One region of the Streptomyces sp. NPDC043812 genome, then DNA from elsewhere that is predicted to be linked to it. Evidence: riboswitches for the same ligand, from Rfam matches in the RefSeq annotation. Region 1 holds a riboswitch; each other region holds the start of a gene.

Region 1 (7,067 bases):
GACACCTGGATCGGCAACCACTGCGTCACCGAGTCCGGCAAGTACGCGGCCGTCTCGTACGCGCCGCGGATGTTCACCAACAAGCCCGAGCTGATGGTGCGCGGTGCCTTCACCGCAGTGGTCGACCTGACCTCGGGTGAGGTCACCAAGCTGCCCTTCCAGTCGTCGCTCGCCTACTTCTCGCCCGGCTGCGGCCAGGGCGATCAGGCGGTGTTCACCCAGCTCACCCATGACGGTGACGACAAGCAGCAGACCCGTCTGATCACCGTCGACGCGGCCACCGGCAAGGAGTCGAAGCCGGTCACGCTCGCCGGCCAGATCACCTCGGCGATCCCCACCGACGCGGGCATCGTCGCCGCCCACGGCAACAAGCTGGTACGGATCAACGGCACGGCCGAGAAGACCCTGGCGTCCACCACCACGGTGCCGTTCCAGATCACCGCCGACGCCGACGGCGGTATCACCTTCATTGACCGCGAGTTGGACAAGAAGGCGTCCGACAAGCCGGCTGCCTGGGCCAAGCACCTGGGCCGTACGAAGGTGAGGCAGGGCAAGAAGACCGAGCCCGTCACCGTCGCCTCCGGCGGGCTGCACGCCTGGGACCTGACCCGCTCGGCACGCGGCGAGGTGTTCGTCACCGGTGACGCCACGTCCAAGGCCCTGACCAAGCGGGTGCACAACCCTGGCAAGCTCCCCAAGGGCGCGGCGATCTCCAGCCACGCCCAGGCGGTCCTGACCACCACCTGGTCCGATGGGAAGAGCACCCTGGTCAACCCGGAGGACGCCGCCAAGCCGCGCCCCGCCCGTACGGCCCTGCGCATGCTGGACTCGGGCAAGTCCGTAACCCTCGACCTGCGCCCCGGCGCGCACCGCGTGGGCGACGAGGCACAGGGGCACGCCCTGTCCCCCGCTCTACCCACCGGCGGCCCGGTCGACTCCGGCCCGGACATGGGCAAGAAGAGCACAGACGGCCTGTCCACGCAGACCGTGCGCACCCAGGCCCTGACCGCACAGGCCGACAACCCCAGCGAAGACAGCGGGGAACGGTACTGCTCGGTGGCCCGCAACGACGTGAAGAAGCAGGCGTTCCAGCCCACACCGCGCCAGGTCGAATGGGCCGTGGACCAGGCCGTCGTCGGTGAGCTGAACTTCTACCGCGACAGCAACTGGAAGAACACCGGCATCGCCGGCGGCTACCAGCCCCAGGGCCTGTTCCCGCCGACCGTCCTCGCGGGTGACCCCAACGGCAAGCTCGACAACGAGGACCCCGACGTCACCGACAAGTGGCACATTCCCGCACAGGTGATGCTGGGCATCACCGCGCAGGAATCCAACATGTGGCAGGCCACCCGCTTCGCCGTGCCCGGTGTCACCTCCAACTCGCTGATCGGCAACTACTACGGCGTCGACTACGCCGCCTCCGGCGAGCAGCTCGACCCGTGGCGTATCAACTGGGCCGATGCCGACTGCGGTTACGGCATCACCCAGGCCACCGACGGCATGCGCCTGGCGGGCAAGACCAAGCCGGGCGAGACCGCCCTGTCCACGGTCGCCCAGGAAGCGGTCGCGTTGGACTACACCGCGAACGTCGCGGCCGGCGTGCGGATCCTGTCGGAGAAGTGGAACCTGACGTACAACGCCGGCATGAAGATCAACGGCGGCCACCCCAAGTGGATCGAGAACTGGTTCTTCGCCCTGTGGGCGTACAACTCCGGCTTCTACGACACCGCCGACTCCGCCGGGCACTCGGGCGTGGGCTGGACGAACAACCCGGCCAACCCGCTGTGGAAGGCCAACCGGGTGCCGTTCCTGCAGCACGCCACCGACTCCTCCAAGGACGACTACAGCCACGCCGCGCACCCGCAGGACTGGCCGTACCAGGAGAAGGTGATCGGCTGGGCGGCGCGCCCGATCTCAGCGATGTTCGCTCCGGGTGACTTCCAGGCGGGCTATCGCCCCGCATGGTGGACCACCAACGCGGACCGCGCGAGCGCCAAGCCTCCGGTCGACCTGTTCTGCAACGCGTCGAACAACTGCAACCCGGCCAAGATCGGCGACAACGACTCCAACGACCCGGGCCTGGGTGCCTGCACCCTGGACGCGGGCAACAGCGACACCAACCAGCACTGGCTGCACTGCTGGTGGAACCAGTCAGTCACCGAAGCGCAGTGGAAGAACTGCAACACGGGGGCCAAGTGCGGCAACGGTGTGCACCGCTTCACGACGTCCTACGGCGAGCAGCCGGATGCCGGCTCCTACCCGCCGAACTGCGCCACCACGCCTCTGCCAGCCAACGCCCTGGTGGTCGACGATCTGGCGAACGGGACCATACCCGCCGGCGTGGACGCCAAGCGCGGATGCGGGGCGGTGAAATCCAGCGGCACGTTCAACTTCACGTACGTGCCGTGGGACACCCAGATGGATCTCACCCATGACGGGACGGACAACCCGACCACCGTCACCACGTACCCGGGCAAGATCGATACGCACCAGATCGGCGCGGGTTACGGCAATCACTTCTGGTTCACGCACACCCGCTCGCCGGAGTCCTACCCGGCCAACGCGAACCGGATGAAGGTCACCGGCACCTGGAAGCTGAACGCTCCGCTGACCAACACGACCCGCCAGGCGAAGATCTTCGCGCACATACCCGACCACGGGGCGCAGACCTCCAACGCCGTGTACCGGATCCAGACGCCCGAAGGGGAAGAGGAGGCGGCGATCTCGCAGACGGCGAACCAGGCCAACAAGTGGGTGGACCTGGGCGCCTATGAATTCGGTGACCAGATTCCCGAGGTGCGGCTCGACAACTTCAACGGCGGCAACGGGTCGGCTGACATCGCCTTCGACGCGGTGGCGTTCGTCCCGGGCACGTACAACGGCTTGAAGCTGACCGGCAACATGACGGCCAACCTGACCGCTCCGGATCCGGCGCCGGTCGAGCCGGACGAGGACATCACCGACGGCCTCTTCTCCGCGGCCGGCAGCTCCTCGGCAACCACTGCCACGGCGGCGCCGATGGCGATGGCCGCCACGAGCACCGCGTCATGCTCGACGGTCAACCACTCCCTCAGCCGCAAGCGCACCACCGCCTGTATCCACAGCGACTACGCGATGACGGAGTACTCGAACACCGTCCCGGTCGGAAGCGCGGCTTTCGACCTCTACATCACGTACTACCTCGACCCGAAGAGTGCCGAGTTCTCGCAGGTCACCACGATCCGGCTGAAGTCGATGGACGGTACGGTGAACACCGCCACCTTCGACTACGCGGCCAAGTGCCGCGGTTACTGCGACGTCACCAGCGTCGACTGGAACGGGTCGAAGACCTTTGCCAAGGGCGACACGCTCCTGCGGACCGTCACTACGCGGTTCAAGTGGACGCCCAGCGGCACCACCAAGAGCACGATCACCCCGTACTTGTCTCTCGGCGGTAAGGTCAACAGCACTTCGGTCGTGAATCCGTCCGAATTCGAGAGCGCCAAGCTGGACATCCGCTGCGACTCCGAGGTCTCCAGCGCGGGTACCGGCTGTGTGTTCTCCGGCTACAAGCCGACCTACGTCATGAACTCGCAGAAGTTCCCCGGGGCCGCGGCCCACATCGACATGATGTGGCGCAAGACCAACATCAAGTGGGGCCAGCGCAGCAGCGGCAAGCCGCTGACCTACCTGGGCAACAAGATGTCCGTCGACGGTTCCGGCAAGATCCAGTCGGACCGCAACCGTCAGCTCATCTGCGCCAGGCAGTGGAAGACCTACAGTGGCACCGGTGACTTCAGCGACATGTGGAGCCTGGAGGCAGGCGAGCCACGGACCGACTCGAAGAGCTGTGACGAGTTCGTCTTCGCCAACGCGGCCCAGAGCGCCGGAAACTCCGCGGGCCCCAACCCCGTCGCCTACAGCGGCAAGGAGTGTGTGCAGACGTACCTCCGGCGCAACGCCGACGACACCATGACGCTCCATCTCCGCCCGGATGCCCCTGCACCGACGTGGAAGGAGCCGTGCGGTCGGTCCTCGATGTCGAACTGGCAGAACACCCAGTCGATGCGGCCGTTCGGCGACTTCATCAAGGAACAGCGCTTGATGGAGGACGACGACTACTGGCTCGACCTCGACGGATTCACCGCACCCACTCCGTAACCGGACCATGAGAAGTGCCCCCCGGCCGTTCTTCGGTTCCGGGGGGCACTTCTGTTTCACGGCATCGCGGCCTCACGACCAGACAAGTCGCCCATCGACAACGGAACAGACCGGATAGTCCCCCGCGCCGATCCTCGTCAGCATCTCCGCCACGGAGTCGAAGTAGTGGGCCAATGACGCGTACTCGCCGGTGATCGTGGGCTCACCCACGAACCATCTGCCGATACGTCCGTCCGTCGCATCGATGAACTGCCCCATCCAGCCGTCCTGATCCGAGAGGAACGGGATCCACTCCTCGCGCCATTCGCCCCCACCGGACAAGGGGTGGTTCGCGTAGAGCTTCTCCATCGCCCGGATGCCCAGAAAGAAGCTCCCCTCGTCCGGGAACCCGGCGTAACCGCAGCAGGCCACGTCGTCGTCCACATCGTCCTCGGGAAGATCCAGGTTGTTCTGCAGCAGCCACGCCCGCAGTTCCTGAGGCAATGAGACACACATGCGCTCCTCGGCGGCCGCGAGTATCCGCTCCGGGGCCGGGCCGGGCAGGTCCGCGTGATCGGCCGGAGCATGCTCCCGGAGGAGATTCATTACGCGGGACCAGCTCTCCACCACACTCATTCCCCGCTGCCCCTCTCTGCACGGATTTGCTATGCCACTCAACGGGCTCACCTACTGTAGCCTCGGGCTGCTGGAGCCTACGCTCTCCGCGGTTTGCGCCGCTTGCCCCAGCTGCCGTGCGGCCTGTTCCGGTTCTGGGCCGACATCACCGCGTCGAACTGGGCTTTGCTGGTCACTGCTTCACCGCGTGAGAGGGGAATCGAGGTCGGGGCCCAGGAACACGCCGGTGACGACAAGCTCGGCCGTGCCCGCCCACACCGGCGGATGCAGACTCGCGGCGAGATCGAGCACCTCCGGCAGTGCGCGGCGCCCGGTCAGACACAGCAGGCCGTGGTAGTCGATGACGAGTACGGCCCCGAAGCCGACGACGAGGGCAGCGAGATGCCCGAAGAGGGCGACGGTGTGGAGGACCGGGTCGACGGTGACGTGCCCGGCCGCCCAGACGGCCCCGGCCCACAGCACCACGCACGCGCCGGCGGCGAGGACGGTGGGGAGCCAGGCGGCAGGAGGCTTGGCGACGGGGGCGTCGGCGAGGGCCCCATGGACGGGGGTGCGGCTGTGGTCGAGGACTGCGGACATGGCAGGGATGTCACCACTCTCCTCCGGGGAAATCCGCCCCGGTGTCGGCGAGTTCGCGATGGCGTGAGTCTCCTGGCTTCTGGATCGCCGCTCCTCCCGGCCTTCCCGCCCGAGGGCAGTGGCCAAGCATGGAAGTCGCTCCCCAGTCACAGTGGCGGGACCGCGCCGGATTCGCACCGGTTTCCTCGTCCGCCATCGCTCGGGCGGCGCCATCCTGCCAGGGCGAGAACGCGCCAAACAGGGGGATTGGGTGTGAGGCTGTCTCGTAGACGTCACCGTCCGTAGTGCCGCACACGGTGGCTGGGGCGGAGCCGTGTTCAGGGGCTGCTGTGCAAGAGATCGACGGACGTCGGAACCAGCGACTCGTCACGGTCGGCAGCCCCCCTGCGACCATACGGCTTGGCGCCACGATCGCGGCGCCCTGATGTGGGCCTGGCGCGGCGTCACGCGTCAGATTTTCTCGGCAGTCACGCGTGGGTGGTCGGTGGTGAGCATGGTGATGTCCTCGACGTCGGACGTCAGGATGGTGACGCGGCCGGGCTGGGCGAGGGCGGTGGCGCAGAGCATGGCGTCGATAGCGTACTTATGGCCGTGCAGGCCGGCCGCGCGCAGCAGGGTGGCGGCGGACTGGGCGAGGGCCTGGGTGACAGGCTCAACGCGCAGACGGGACAGCGTCCACTTCAGCGCAGCGTCATTGATTCGGGGGTGGATCACTTCGACAAGGACCGCGGCCGAGGTGATCACCGGAAGGTCGGCGTCGCGGGCGGCGGTGAGCCACTCGTGGACCTCGCGGTCACGCTGTACGGCCTTGGCCAGGCCCTCGCTGTCCAGGATCAGGGCGCCGCTCACGCGGCCGCCCCGGCATCGGAAGCGGGGCTGCCGGTGAGCTTGGCCCGCTTGGCAGCGACAGCCTCCGGGTCGGCGGGGCCGTTGGCCTGGTCGAAGTCGGCGATCAGCTCGTCCAGGTTGTCGCGCTCGATCTGCCGCTGCGCGGCCTTCTCCAGATATGCAGAGACGCCCCGCTTACCGACCCGCTCACGGATCGCTTGCAGGGTGCCGGCGGTCAGGGAGACGGAGATGCCGCTGCTGGGGCCGTCGCCGGGAGGGAAGTCGGTGTCGTCGTCAGCCATGACACGAGTATGGCATTTCGAATGCTATACGGCGAGGCCCTCTCGGCGGCGGCCGCGGGGCCTTGAGTAGGAGCGCAGCGTGCGTCGAGAAGTCGCACGTAGCGCGCACGATGCACATCGATCTTGAGTCCGATATGCGTCGTGCACGCCCCTGGCCTGTGGTTTCCTTCGACATGTTTTCTGTGGACCTGTTTCGCGTGACGCATCACGTGGAGTGCGTCGCGATTCTGGAGCCTGCGGAGAAGGGCGCCTGACCTGCGGTTTTGTCGCCTGTGCGTTTCATGCGACTTCTGACCCATATCTGACGCACGCTCTGCGCACCTTCTGATGGGTCATCAACAGGGAGCCATCTTCCCGACCAGGCCGTTCGCCCGGTCGGGAAGCCGCCTCCGAGTGCTGGGCGGCCCAGCTACCGACGCCGTCGGAGAGCCGGGCGGGCCGCTCTCCATGATCCCGTGCCGGGAGGCGGCGGTCCTTCACCACCGGCCGGGGCCTCGCCGCCCCGTCATTCCGTCCTCGCCCGCGCGCTCCGCCCGAAGTGGCGCGCGGTCGGTACCAGCGCCGCCGCGGCCGGGACGAGGAAGCAGGCGGCGGCGCACACGG
Region 2 (7,067 bases), on a different contig from region 1:
ACCGGTGGGCGCGACGTCCGCAGGGGCGGGGTGCGCCAGGGACCAGGCGTCGAAGAGTGCGACCCAGCCGCGCAGCACGGCCATGTCGTCGCGGTCCCAGGCGCGCAGCCGCCATCCCGGGCGGGCGGTGTCGCCGTGGATCTCGATCAGTCCGGCCAGGCGGGCGCGGTCCCATCCCGCTCCCACCTGCTCCGGGGTCAGGTCCAGTGCGGCCGCGGCGCGTTCCCGCGCCTCGGGGACCGAACGGGCCTCGCCGGGACCGCGTTCCACGGCCGCCCAGCGGGCGATGCGTACGGCGTCGGCAAGGATCGCGCGCGCCTGTCGCGCCAGCTCGGCGGGGGCGGGCGTGCCCTCCGGCGGACGAGGCGCCGGACGGGTACGCCGGGTCGTCACGGCCCGTCGCGCGGTGGCCAGGGATCGCGGGCGGACAAGACGAAGTCTGGAGTTGCGCGCCAATTGCTCATCAGGCTTTCGGGACGTCACGGGGAGCAGTCTTCCCGCTGACTGCCCGAAAGCCCAAACGGAACCTCACGGGCCGCCCCGGGAGCGCCCCCGCCCCGCGGCCGCCGACGGCTACATGAGAGGGGTGAGAAAGCGGCGCAGGACCTCTTCGTACGCCGTGGGGTCGGCGTTCCACATCGCCGCGTGCGGGGCACCGGGGACGGTGTGCAGCGTGGTCAACCCGGGTCGCTGCGCGGCGAGTCGGCGCGAGGGCCGCCACGGCGCGATGGTGTCGTCGGGGCCGTGGAAGATCAGCATCGGGACCCGGACGGCGAGCGGGTCGACGGCCTCGGCGAACCGGTCGCTGTGCGGGCCGGTGCGGCCCTGGGCCGCGCGGACCGCGAGGGGCAGCAGCGGGGCCGGGGTGCCCCGGGCGGAGGCCAGGGCGCGCACGGTCGTCTCCCATTCGAGCACCGGCGAGTCCAGGACAAGTCCGCTGATGCAGTCACGAAGTCCCGAGTTGGCTGCGGCGTGCAGGGCCATCGACGCGCCCGTGGACCAGCCGTGGACGACGATGCGGTCGGCGCCGTGCCGCACCGCGTGCCGTACGGCCGCGTCCAGGTCGCGCCACTCGGAGTCCCCGAGATGGCTGAGGCCGTCCGGCGGCCGGGGGGCACCCTCGTCCCCCCGGTAGGCGAGGTTGAGCACGGGGAACTGGTTGGCGTGCAGGAACTCCAACACGTTCAGCGGGTGTTCCCGGGTGGTGCCGAGGCCGTGCACGGTGATCACCCAGGTGGTGCGGGCGCCGGGGACGAACCAGGCGGGCAGGGCACCGAGCTCGCCGGGGACGAGGACGTCCGCGTACGCGATGCCGAGGGCCGTGGTGGGGTCCCCGCTGTGCACCTGCGGGGTGAAACGCACCCGTGTCCCCGGCTCCAGGCCGCCCGCGGCCACCCGTTCGAGCCGTCGGACGACGGTGTCCGCGGACGGGGCCACCCCGTCGAGGACGGGGCCGACGACCGCGTGCACGCCGGACCCCTCCAGGCCGTAGGTGCCGGTCCGCGTCGAGGCGAGACTGCGGGTCAGTGTCACGCGGCCGGGGCCGGTGTCGTGCACGGTGAGCCGCGGTTCACCCGGCAGGGGACGGCGGGGCCGTGCTCCGAGGGCGGCGTGGCTCGCGTAGCGTCCGGCGGCGACCGCGGCCGCGCCGACGCCTATCAGGGTGGAGACGGCTGCTGCCGTCGCTGTAGCGGGGCGCACGGATCCAGTGTCGGCGCGGGTGGCCGGGGGTGCCAGTGGGCGGCGCTCGGGCACGGACCGGGCAGAGCGGTCAGCTGCGTCGGCCGTACCCCTTCAGCTGCGTCGCCGCCTCTGCGAGCTGGGTGTCCGACAGCAGGTTCGGCTCGCGGCCCGGGACGGCGGAGGCCGTGAGCCACAGGCGGGACATCCACTCGAGCTGGGCCGTGCGGTCGTACGCCTGGGCCAGGGAGTCGCCGTGGGCGACAGTGCCGTGGTTCTGGAGGAGGCAGGCCGACCGTCCGCGCAGCGCGCCGAGCATGTTCCGTGCGAGTTCGGGGGTGCCGTACAGCGCATAGGGCGCGACACGGACGGGGCCGCCCAGAGCGGCGGTCATGTAGTGGATCGGCGGCAGCTCGGGGACGAGCGTGGAGACTGCGGTGGCGTGCACGGCGTGGGTGTGGACGACCGCGGCGGCGGACGTGTGGCGGTAGATCTCCAGGTGCAGCGGCAGTTCGCTGGTGGGCGGGAGCTCGCCGGTGACCTGACGGCCGTCGAGGTCGACGGCGACGGTGTCCCGGGGCCGGAGCCGGTCGTACGGCACTCCGCTCGGCGTCACGAGCACCAGGTCCCCGACGCGTACGGAGACGTTGCCGGACGTGCCCACCACGAGGCCCTCGGCAGCAGTCCTGCGGGCTGTCGCGACGAGGTCCTGCCATGCCTGTTCGATCGGGTCCTGCCGAGGCTGCTCAGTCATGCGGCGATCCTGTCAGCAGGGCCGCCGGAGCCGACAGGGGCACGGACGGTGTTCGAGTGGTGGCAGGGTGTCCCGCCGGGGCGTCAAAAGTGCAAACGGAATACTCAGCCCCCAGTTGCGGACACCGCTCCGCCGGACCCAGTTCACCTTCCGTTCATCCAGGTTGCCTACGGTCGGCGCGTCAATGACGCCAAACGATTGCCTGGGTAAATGGAACACATCACACTGCTGCTCGCGATTGTGATCGTGACAGCTCTCGTGTTCGATTTCACGAACGGTTTCCACGACACGGCCAACGCGATGGCGACGACCATCTCGACCGGCGCTCTGAAGCCCAAGACCGCGGTGGCCATGTCCGCCGTTCTGAACCTCGTCGGCGCTTTCCTCTCGGTGGAGGTCGCCAAGACGATCTCCAGCGGCCTCGTCGACGAATCAGGCATCACCCCTGAAGTCATCTTCGCGGCGCTCGTCGGCGCCATTCTCTGGAATCTGATGACCTGGCTCATCGGACTGCCGTCCAGCTCCTCGCACGCCCTCATGGGTGGCCTCATCGGCGCCACCGTCGCCTCCGTCGGCATGAGCGGCGTCGACGGCAGCGTCGTCGTGACCAAGGTGCTGATCCCCGCGATCGCCGCGCCGCTGGTGGCCGGTATCGCCGCCTATCTCGCCTCCCGGCTGACGTACAGGATCGGGAAGAACGCGGACCCGAAGGCGACCGCCAAGGGCTACCGCTCCGGCCAGATCGCCTCCGCCGGTCTCGTCTCCCTGGCGCACGGCACCAACGACGCACAGAAGACGATGGGCATCATCACGCTGGCGCTCGTCGCCGGCGGTGTGCTCTCCCCCGGCTCCAACCCTCCGCTGTGGGTCATCCTCTCCGCCGGTATCGCGATCTCGCTCGGCACGTACCTCGGCGGCTGGCGCATCATCCGCACCATGGGCAAGGGCCTCACCGACCTCCAGCCGCAGCAGGGCTTCGCCGCCCAGACCAGCGCGGCCAGCGTCATCCTCGCCTCCTCCAACCTCGGCTTCTCGCTCTCCACGACCCACTCGTGCTCCGGCGCGGTGATGGGCGCGGGCCTCGGCCGCAAGGGCGGTGTGGTCCGCTGGTCCACCGCGACCCGGATGTTCGTGGCCTGGGGTCTGACCCTGCCGGCCGCGGGTCTGGTCGCCGCGGGTTCGGAGTTCGTCACCAAGCAGGGTGACTGGGGCGTCGCGGCCGTCGCCGTGTTCCTCGTCGCCTCCTGCCTCGCGATCTGGCTCGTCTCCCGCCGCCAGGTCGTCGACCACACCAACGTCAACGAGACGGAGACCGCGGCCGACGAGCCCGCGGGCATCGTCACCACCGCCATCGCGGCCGTCGCCCCGCCGCCGGCGGGCGAGCTCAAGACCACCATCCCGGCCCCGGCCGAGCCCGAGCCGGCCCGTCCGGCCACGGTGTAAGGAATCAGCAGCATGAAGATCGACTGGGCAGCTCTCGGCTCCGTGTTCGGCGTGAGCCTCGTCGCCACCGTCGCCCTGGTGGGCCTGTTCACCCTGGGCATCGTGGGCCTGACCAAGCACGAGTCGGCGAGCGCGAACGGCGGCTCGGCGTCCATGGCCCGAACCGCCGCGTACGCCTGCTTCGCGCTGTGCGCCGCGGCCGTCGCGTACGGGATCTATCTGATCGTCGTCTGACCGGTCGTCGGCCGACGACCGCACGACCCGTTCGGAAGCCGGGCCGGAGCCCCCTCGGGGACCTCCGTCCCGGCTTTCGTATGCCGCCCGGCGGACGCCCGGTGTGGGGCTCGGCACACTGTCCCGCCGCAGGTCAAGGGTGAGTTGACGGGCGTTCGCGGGCGTGGTGGACTGCCGGGGCCATATACGGCGGCAGAAGAGGAAGTCCGGTGCGAATCCGGCGCGGTCCCGCCACTGTCACCCGGGAGGTCCCGGGGAGCCAGGAACTCTCACCGCCGGTCACGTCGAACCAGGGCGCGGACCCTGAGTGAGGACTCGTCACCATGCCTGGCTGCAGTTCAGCCCTGCCCGTCGGACACCACCCCAGAGGTCGCTGACCCCATGCGTGCCGACCGGATCTTCGTGTACGGCGCCACCGCCGGTCTCGCCGGTGACCTCCTCGTCGGGGACCCCCGCAGGGGCCATCCCGTCGCTGCCTTCGGGCGTGCGGCCGGTGCCGTCGAGCGCATGCTGTGGCGCGACCACCGTGGCTGGGGCGCCCTGCACACCGCCGTCTGCGCCGGAGGCGCCGTCGCCGTCGGGGCGTTGGCGTCCCGTGCCGTGCGCCGCTCCCCCGCCGCGTCGGTCGCGCTGACCGCCGCCGCCACGTGGGCCGTCGTCGGGGGCACCTCCCTGGGCCGCGAGGGACGTTCCATCGGCGAGGCACTGGCGGCCGGGGACATCGACACCGCTCGCGAGCGCCTGCCTCATCTGTGCGGGCGCGATCCGCAGTCCCTCGACGAGCAGCAGATCGCCCGCGCCGTCGTCGAGTCCGTCGCCGAGAACACCTCCGACGCCGTTGTCGGCGCCCTGGTGTGGGGCGCGGTCGCGGGTGTACCGGGGCTGCTCGGCTTCCGCGCGGTCAACACCCTCGACGCCATGGTCGGCCACAGGTCACCCCGCCATCTGCGGTACGGATGGGCCTCCGCACGGCTGGACGACGTGGCCGGCTGGCCGGGTGCCCGGCTCACCGCCGCGCTCGCGGCCGTCGCCGGCCCGAACCCGCGCGGGGCCATGGGCGCCTGGCGCGCGGACGCGGCGAAGCATCCGAGCCCCAACGCGGGCCCTGTGGAGGCGTCGTTCGCCGGGGCGCTCGGCGTACGGCTGGGCGGGACCCTCTCTTACGGCGGGCGGGTCGAGCACCGGCCGGTGCTCAACGGAGGCGGACGAGCGGTGGAGTTCGGCGACATCGACCGCGCGGTGCGGCTGTCGCGCCGCATCGGAGTGCTGACGCTGGCGGCCTGCGCGGGTGCGCGGCTCGTCCGCGGAGCCATGAGGGGACGGCGTACATGAGCGGCGGACTGCTGGTCGCGGGGACGACGTCGGACGCCGGGAAGAGCGTGGTGACCGCCGGGATCTGCCGATGGCTGGTGCGGCAGGGCGTGAAGGTCGCGCCCTTCAAGGGGCAGAACATGTCCCTCAATTCGTTCGTGACCCGGGAGGGTGCGGAGATCGGCCGGGCGCAGGCGATGCAGGCGCAGGCCGCCCGCGTCGAGCCGAGCGCGCTGATGAACCCTGTGCTGCTCAAGCCCGGCAGCGACCGGTCCAGCCAGGTCGTGCTGATGGGCAAGCCCGTCGGCGAGATGAGCGCGAAGGGGTACCACGGGAACAGGCAGCGGGAGCTGTTCGAACCCGTCATGGCGTGCCTGGACGAGCTGCGGGGCACGTATGACGCCGTGATCTGCGAGGGGGCGGGCAGTCCGGCCGAGATCAACCTGCGGCGCACGGACATCGTGAACATGGGCATCGCACGGGCGGCCCGGCTGCCGGTGCTGGTGGTCGGGGACATCGACCGGGGCGGGGTGTTCGCGCAGTTCTTCGGCACGACCGCGCTGCTGGCTCCGGAGGACCAGGAGCTCGTCGCCGGCTATCTGGTCAACAAGTTCCGGGGTGATGTGACGCTGCTGGAGCCGGGCCTGGACATGCTGCTCGGGCTCACCGGCCGGCGGACGTTCGGTGTCCTGCCGTACGCGCACGGGCTGGGCATCGACGAGGAGGACGGTCTGCGGGTGTCCCTGCGCGGTGCGGTACGCGAGTCCACGGTCGCTGCGCCGGTCGGCGAGGACGTGCTGCGGATCGCGGTGTGCGCCGTGCCGCTGATGTCGAACTTCACCGACGTGGACGCGCTGGCGGCCGAACCCGGCGTCGTGGTGCGGTTCGTGGACCGCGCGGAGGAGCTGGTGGACGCCGACCTGGTCGTGGTGCCGGGCACGCGCGGGACGGTGAAGGCACTGGCCTGGCTGCGGGAGCGCGGGCTGGCGGACGCGATCGCGCGGCGCGCGGCGGAGGGCCGGCCGGTACTGGGCATCTGCGGCGGCTTCCAGGCGCTGGCCGAGCACATCGAGGACGACGTCGAGTCGAGGGCCGGGCAGGTCGAAGGGCTCGGACTACTGCCGGTACGGGTCCGGTTCGCGCGCGAGAAGACCCTTGCGCGGCCGGTCGGCGAAGCGCTCGGCGAGCGGGTCGAGGGGTACGAGATCCATCACGGTGTCGCCGAAGTACGGGGCGGCGACCCCTTCCTGGACGGCTGCCGCGTCGGCGCGGTGTGGGGCACGCACTGGCACGGGTCGCTGGAGAGCGACGGCTTCCGGCGGGTGTTCCTGCGGGAGGTGGCGGCGCAGGCGGGCCGGCGGTTCGTGCCCGCGCCGGACACGAGCTTCGGGATGCTCCGGGAGGAGCAGCTGGACCGGCTGGGCGATCTGATCGAGGAACACGCGGACACGGATGCGCTGCTCGCCCTCATCGAGCGCGGGGCGCCGGCGGGGTTGCCGTTCGTGCCGCCGGGAGCGCCGTGAGGGGCGTGCGGGTCGTGGGCGCGGGTGGCGCCTGCGGCGTGCGTGTTCCCCACCCCGCCCTCGCCCTGCGCCCGGCGGCGTGGGCGATACCCCCGTCCCGCACCGGGGCTCCGCCCGGGAGC
Region 3 (7,067 bases), on a different contig from region 1:
CCGATCGTCGCCGACGCCGAGGCGGGCTTCGGCGGCCCGCTCAACGCGTTCGAGCTGACCAAGGCGATGATCGCCGCGGGCGCGGCGGGCATCCACTACGAGGACCAGCTGGCCTCCGAGAAGAAGTGCGGTCACCTCGGCGGCAAGGTCCTCGTGCCCGCCGCCCAGCACATCCGCACCCTGAACGCGGCCCGGCTCGCCGCGGACATCGCCGACGTCCCGACCGTGATCGTCGCCCGCACCGACGCGCTCGCCGCGAACCTGCTCACCAGCGACGTCGACGAGCGCGACGCCCGGTTCGTGACGGGGGAGCGCACCGCCGAGGGCTTCTACCGGGTCGAGAACGGCATGGCGCCGGTCATCGCCCGCGGGCTCGCCTACGCCCCGTACGCCGACCTGATCTGGGTCGAGACCGATACCCCGGACCTGGCGCAGGCCCGCGAGTTCGCCGAGGCCATCCACGCCCAGTACCCCGACCAGATGCTGGCGTACAACTGCTCGCCGTCGTTCAACTGGAAGGCGGCGCTGGACGACGACCAGATCGCCAAGTTCCAGCGCGAGCTCGGCGCGATGGGCTACCGCTTCCAGTTCATCACCCTCGCCGGCTTCCACTCGCTCAACCACGGCATGTTCGACTTGGCCCGCGGATACGCCGAGCACGGCATGACCGCCTATGTCGACCTGCAGGAGCGGGAGTTCGCCGCGCAGGAGCACGGCTTCACCGCCGTCAAGCACCAGCGCGAGGTCGGCACCGGCTACTTCGACCTGGTCTCCACCGCCGTCAACCCCGACTCCTCCACCACCGCGCTGGCCGGGTCGACGGAGGAAGAGCAGTTCCACTAGGGCACCCAGCCGGACATCCGTCCGTCCGGTCCGGCCCCCTGGCCGAGCGAGGGCCGGGCGACCGTCCCCGTCCGCCCCCGCTCCGCTTCCCTGCTCAGGAGAACCCATGTCCACCAGCGCACTGACCCCCCGCGTCCGCGTCCTCGCGGCTCCCGGTCACCGTCATGACGAGATCGTCACCCCCGCCGCCCTGGACTTCGTGGGCAGCCTCGTCGAAGCCTTCGACGAGCGCCGCCAGGAGCTCCTGAAGGAGCGTCGGCGGCAGGCGATACGCCTCTCCACGGGATCCCCGCTCGACTTCCCCCTGGTCACCAACGCCGTGCGCGCGGACCCGTCGTGGCGCGTCGCCCCGCCCGCTCCCGGCCTGACGGACCGCCGGGTCGAGATCACGGGCCCGCCCGACCGCCGCATGGCCGTCAACGCCCTCAACTCCGGCGCCGACGTCTGGATGGCGGACTTCGAGGACGCCACCTCCCCCGCCTGGGACAACATCATCGACGGCCAGCTCACCCTGCTCGACGCCGTCGAGCGCCGGATCGACTTCACCACCCCCGAGGGCAAGGAGTGGAGGCGGGGCTCCTCGGCCGCAAGACCGGCCGCGGTTTCCACACGTACGACCACGGCTGAGGACCTGGTGCGACCGGGCTGAGGGGCCCGGTGGGCCCGGGCTGAGGGGCCCGGGCCACTCCGCCGGCCGAGGGAGCCGGCGGGGGTGCCCACAGGGGAAGGGCGGGAAGCGCGGAGTGCGGCGCTTCCCGCCCTCGGGCGTTGCATGCACGCCGCCCTCGTGTCTCTGCTCACCTCCCGAATGATGGACGTGATTCTCCGCGGCGACACGACGCCCCGTACGCTGGCGGGTGCAGCTGGTTCGCCCCGTCCGCCAGGCGGGAGGCGTCGTAAGAGGGAACCCGGTGGGAATCCGGGACTGCCCCGCAGCGGTGAGCGGGAACGACCGCCGTCATACGCACTGGGCCCGACAAGGTCCGGGAAGCGACGGCCAGTAGGTGCCGCCGGGAATCCGGCGACGAGCCCGCGAGTCCGAAGACCTGCCCGTTGCCCGCGTGCGTACATGCGCACGCGGACATCCCGGTGACCTCGAGGGCGGGTCGGCGAACACACCAGACGGATGACCGCGCTGTACGGCGCAGGCTCGTTCCGTCCGGTTCGTCACCCTTCGCGTTCTCGTCCCGTCCCCGGGATCTCAGGGATTCATCTCGCGAAGGAGATCTCCGTGACCACCAAGTCCGCAGCCGCGGCAGCACCGGCCACCGTCTACGGCTACCCCCGTCAGGGACAGAACCGGGAACTGAAGAAGGCGATCGAGGGCCATTGGAAGGGCCGCGTCACCGCCGACACCCTCCGGTCCACCGCCGCCGATCTGCGCCGGACGAACTGGCAGCAGCTCGCCGCAGCCGGGATCCACGAAGTCCCGACCGGTGACTTCTCGTACTACGACCACGTCCTCGACACCACCGTCATGGTCGGTGCGATCCCCGCCCGCCACCGGGCCGCCGTCGACGCCGACGCCCTGGCCGGCTACTTCGCCATGGCGCGCGGTACCAAGGATGTGGCCCCACTGGAGATGACCAAGTGGTTCGACACCAACTACCACTACCTCGTACCGGAGCTGGGGCCGGACACCGTCTTCACCGCGGACTCCGTCAAGCAGGTCGGTGAGTTCAAGGAAGCACTCGCCCTCGGTCTGACGCCCCGTCCGGTGCTCGTCGGGCCGGTCACCTATCTGCTGCTGGCCAAGCCGGCACCGGGCGTGGCCGAGGACTTCGAGCCCCTGAGTCTGTTGGACCGGCTGCTGCCCGTGTACGCGGAGGTGCTCGCCGATCTGCGGTCCGCGGGGGCGGAGTGGGTGCAGTTGGACGAACCCGCACTCGCGCAGGACCGCACCACCGCCGAGCTGGAGGCCGCCTCCCGCGCCTACCGCAACCTCGGTGCACTCGCGGACAGGCCGAAGCTGCTGGTCGCCTCCTACTTCGACCGCCTCGGGGACGCCCTCCCCGTACTGGCGAAGGCTCCCGTCGACGGGCTCGCGCTCGACTTCACCGAGTCGGCCGCCGCCAACCTCGACGATCTCGCCGCCGCGGGCGGGCTGCCCGGCAAGCGACTGGTGGCCGGTGTCGTCAACGGACGCAACATCTGGGTGAACGATCTGGGAAAGTCGCTCGCCACCCTCGGCACACTGCTGGGACTGGCCGACCGGGTCGACGTCTCCGCCTCGTGCTCGCTGCTGCACGTCCCGCTGGACGCCACGGCCGAGCGTGACCTCGACCCGCAGATCAGGCGCTGGCTCGCCTTCGCCCGGCAGAAGTCGGCCGAGATCGTCACCCTCGCCCGCGGGCTCGGTCAGGGCACCGACGCCATCGCGGCCGAACTCGCCGCGAACCGGGCCGATCTGGCCTCCCGCGCCGGATCACCCATCACCCGCGACCCCGCCGTGCGGGCCCGCGCCGCGGCGATCACGGGCGCCGACGCCCGGCGCTCCCAGCCCTACGCCGAGCGCGCCGCGGCCCAGCGTGCCCACCTCCGTCTCCCCCTGCTGCCGACGACCACCATCGGCTCGTTCCCGCAGACCCCGGAGCTGCGCTCCGCCCGCGCCGACCTGCGCGGCGGCCGCCTCGACACCGCCGGTTACGAGAAGCGCATCGAGGCGGAGATCCGCGAGGTCATCTCCTTCCAGGAGAAGACCGGCATCGACGTCCTCGTGCACGGCGAACCCGAACGCAACGACATGGTGCAGTACTTCGCCGAGCAGCTCACCGGCTACCTGGCCACCCAGCACGGCTGGGTGCAGTCCTACGGCACCCGCTACGTCCGCCCGCCGATCCTCGCCGGCGACATCTCCCGCCCCGAGCCGATGACCGTCCGCTGGACGACCTACGCGCAGTCGCTCACCGACCGGCCGGTCAAGGGAATGCTCACCGGCCCCGTCACCATGCTCGCCTGGTCCTTCGTCCGCGACGACCAGCCCCTGGGGGACACCGCTCGGCAGGTCGCCCTCGCCCTGCGCGACGAGGTCGGCGATCTCGAAGCCGCGGGCACCTCCGTCATCCAGGTCGACGAGCCCGCCCTGCGCGAGACCCTGCCACTGCGTTCCGCCGACCACGCCGGGTATCTCGCCTGGGCCACCGAGGCGTTCCGGCTCACCACGAGTGGCGTACGGCCGGACACCCAGATCCACACGCACATGTGCTACGCCGAGTTCGGCGACATCGTGCAGGCGATCGACGACCTCGACGCCGACGTGATCAGCCTGGAGGCCGCCCGCTCCCACATGCAGGTCGCCCGCGAACTCGCCGCCCACGGCTACCCGCGCGAGGCCGGCCCCGGCGTGTACGACATCCACTCGCCCCGGGTTCCGGGCGCGGACGAGTCCGCGGCACTGCTGCGCAAGGGACTCGAAGCCATCCCGGCAGAGCGACTCTGGGTCAACCCGGACTGCGGTCTGAAGACCCGCGGCTGGCCCGAAACCCGTGCCTCGCTGGAGAATCTGGTCGCGGCGGCCCGCGCCGTGCGCGGGGAACTCTCCACGTCCTGACGCGCCGACGGCCGGGAGAACGCTCGCAGAGCATTCTCCCGGCCGTCCGGCCGCTTGGGCCGCCTGCCGGGCTACGCGGGCAGGCGGGCCCCGAAGCGTGTGCAGCGCGGCACGCCGGACCGGCACCATCCAGCCGGTCCGACCTGCCGTGCGGGTCAGCCCGAAACCGGCGCCGGCTGCTCCACCGGTGCACCCGCCCCGACCGGTCGGGGCGCCAGGAGGCGCTGCGCCAGGACACCGAAGACCGTACCGAAGACGGTCCACAACACGGCCTGGATCGCCAGTGACGCGACCCTGAACTCCCACAGCAGCGCTGCGGGGAAGCCGGCCTTTACCGCGTCGTCGTTCGCCGGCAGGAACACACAAGCGACAGCCACCACGACGACGAAACCCGCCGCGGCAGCCAGCGTGGCATTCCAGTTGCCCAGGCGCGGCGCCATCCGTCGCCCTGCGATGACCGCGGCCACGCCGAGCAGCACACTGAGCAGGATCATCAGAAAGAACAGTGTCGTGCGCTGTCCGATGGTGTCCGGGTTTCCGACCGCGGGCGGCGTGGCCGGGTACTTCAGGAACGGCACCAGGTAGACGGTCGTGAAGGCGGCCGCCGCGATGAGCGCCGCGGTTGCCCGCGGGCTGAACCGGCCCACACGTCCCAGCGCGAACGAGAACGCCAGGGCCGCGATCCCGCCCAGCGCCACCCCGTACACCAGAACACCGGTGGCCAGGCCGGCGGTCGACTGCACGGAGCGACTGACCGCCTCCTCTTCCTCGGCGGCTTCCTCGGCGGCGGCGCCGTGCCCGGCATGGGCCGCCTCCTGGGCGGCCTGGGCCTCCTCCACCGCGATCGAGCCGTCCACGGGCGGCTCACCCACCGTGTAGGCCACGGCGAAGGCGAACAGCCCGGCAATCAGGCCCGCGAGCATGCCGCGGACCAGCAGACCTCTGACAGTTGAGGCGTACATGTGCTTGTCGCCTATCAGTGGCAGGGGAAGCCGAGCAGATGACGTCCGTCGTGCACCCACTCGTGCACCTCGGCACCGGCGAACACGGACGTGGCGCCCTGCTCGGCACCCACGAAGTACAGGGCGATCAGAGCCAGGAGACCGACGAACACGGCCCAGGGCAGGACGGCGCGCACAGGCAGAGAAGCCGGCAGGGGAAGGGAAGGGGTGGAGACGACAGCGGAACCAGCGGCCTCGGCCATGGTGGAACCTCCTTGGGGAACACGCGTCCCGAACGGTGGTGCAGGACGACGGTCCACGGGTCTGACTCGCCGCAGCGTCACCCTGCCGGGATGCCGCCGTGGCATACAGTGGCGCGACCGTGCCGGATTCACACCGGACTTCCGTCTCGCCGTCGTCGCAGTATTGGAAATGTCGCCGAGACCGTACCGCGTGCCGGTCGGGCCGCCAAGGGCGTGAGTCCCATGTCACGCCCGTACGCCCCCGTGGGTAGGCTGCGCGCCGGACAATTGCCGCACGACGCACGACGTGCGGTGCACGACGCATGACGCGCACCGGAGGAACCCGATGACAGTCCGGCTCACGCTGGTCTCCCCCGCCACGAGCGACGCACTGCGCGAGGTCCGGTTCGACGACGACAGCCCTCTCGGCCCTGCGGGCATCGCGCGTGCCGAGGCTGCGGCCGGCACGCTCCCCCCGGCCCTCCACAGCTACGTCTCGCCGTCACTGCGGTGCCGTCAGACCGCCCGGGCCCTCGGGCTGGACGCCGCACCGCTGCCTGCCATAGCCGCCTGCGACATGGGGCGTTGGCGAGGACAGACGCTCGACGCCCTCGCGGCCGCGGACGAGCACGCCGTCGCCCAGTGGCTCGGCGACCCGAGCGCGGCGCCCCATGGCGGCGAGTCGCTGCGCAGTGTCCGCATCAGGGTCGGGACATGGCTGGACAGCCTGCACAGCCGCACGGGACGCATCGTTGCCGTCGCTGAACCGGACGTGATCCGCCTGGCCCTGCTCCACGCTCTTGCGGCACCCGACGAAGCCTTCTGGCGCCTGGACATCCGTCCGCTCACCGCCACCGAGTTCAGCGGTCGCGCCCAGCGGTGGAACCTCCGCAACGGCCGCTCCCTGGAGCCGCACGGAAGTGGGCCTCGCGACCTCTCACCCCAGTGACGCCTCCCTCGGCGCGCTTCGGCCGGTCGCCTGACGGAAGGTCGGACCGACCGTGAGACCTCACCGCAGTTCGTGGTTCGGCAGGTCTTTCACCGCTGCAGTGCCGGCCGTGATGGCATCTTTGCCGACCGTGCCGAAACCGAGGACCAGTTGGGCCGGCACCGCCGTGCGGTTCGCGCGGGCTCGTGCCGGGACTGGAGATTCCGGGCCCGGCCGTGGTCGCGGCCGCCACCTGCCCCGCCCGGGAAGCCCGTTCCTGACGGTCAGTCCAGCGACTGCGTCAGTTCGCTGCGCTCCGACGTGTGGACGATCCGGCCGCGCGCGCCGTTGACGATCGGCAGGTACGGCGGGACGTGGCCGCACTCGACGTCTGCGACCACGGGGACGTTCAGGGAGCCGAGCGCGTCCATCACGGCCTCGTGCTGGGAGAGCGAGGCGGTTCCCGGTGCCGAGGTGCGGCCGACGAGGATCGCGTTCGCGGCGTCGAAGAAGCCGGCGAGGCGCATCCCGTGGAGGTTGCGGCAGATCTGGAGCGCGTTGTC

The links. A riboswitch is a leader RNA that binds a small molecule or an ion and turns the genes downstream of it on or off. The one in region 1 is predicted to bind cobalamin.
Region 2: another riboswitch for cobalamin. It lies ahead of AC067Z_RS00310 (cobalamin biosynthesis protein); the one in region 1 lies ahead of AC067Z_RS08200 (hypothetical protein).
Region 3: another riboswitch for cobalamin. It lies ahead of metE (5-methyltetrahydropteroyltriglutamate--homocysteine S-methyltransferase); the one in region 1 lies ahead of AC067Z_RS08200 (hypothetical protein).

The regions. Positions count from the first base shown of each region.
Region 1 is NZ_JBWKCY010000004.1:205,535-212,601, forward strand. It holds gene AC067Z_RS08190 (golvesin C-terminal-like domain-containing protein) at 1-4,140, shown strand, start outside; gene AC067Z_RS08195 (SMI1/KNR4 family protein) at 4,213-4,755, opposite strand; gene AC067Z_RS08200 (hypothetical protein) at 4,936-5,334, opposite strand; cobalamin riboswitch at 5,400-5,521, opposite strand; gene AC067Z_RS08205 (PIN domain-containing protein) at 5,785-6,183, opposite strand; gene AC067Z_RS08210 (hypothetical protein) at 6,180-6,464, opposite strand; gene AC067Z_RS08215 (MFS transporter) at 6,970-7,067, opposite strand, start outside.
Region 2 is NZ_JBWKCY010000001.1:52,080-59,146, forward strand. It holds gene AC067Z_RS00285 (hypothetical protein) at 1-483, opposite strand, end outside; gene AC067Z_RS00290 (alpha/beta hydrolase) at 574-1,701, opposite strand; gene AC067Z_RS00295 (class II aldolase/adducin family protein) at 1,772-2,434, opposite strand; gene AC067Z_RS00300 (inorganic phosphate transporter) at 2,645-3,877, shown strand; gene AC067Z_RS00305 (hypothetical protein) at 3,890-4,111, shown strand; cobalamin riboswitch at 4,262-4,402, shown strand; gene AC067Z_RS00310 (cobalamin biosynthesis protein) at 4,493-5,443, shown strand; gene AC067Z_RS00315 (cobyric acid synthase) at 5,440-6,945, shown strand.
Region 3 is NZ_JBWKCY010000011.1:185,496-192,562, forward strand. It holds gene aceA (isocitrate lyase) at 1-843, shown strand, start outside; partial or broken gene AC067Z_RS18475 (malate synthase A) at 950-1,456, shown strand; cobalamin riboswitch at 1,691-1,911, shown strand; gene metE (5-methyltetrahydropteroyltriglutamate--homocysteine S-methyltransferase) at 2,075-4,393, shown strand; gene AC067Z_RS18485 (CbtA family protein) at 4,549-5,355, opposite strand; gene AC067Z_RS18490 (CbtB domain-containing protein) at 5,370-5,597, opposite strand; gene AC067Z_RS18495 (histidine phosphatase family protein) at 5,923-6,525, shown strand; gene AC067Z_RS18500 (S66 family peptidase) at 6,789-7,067, opposite strand, start outside.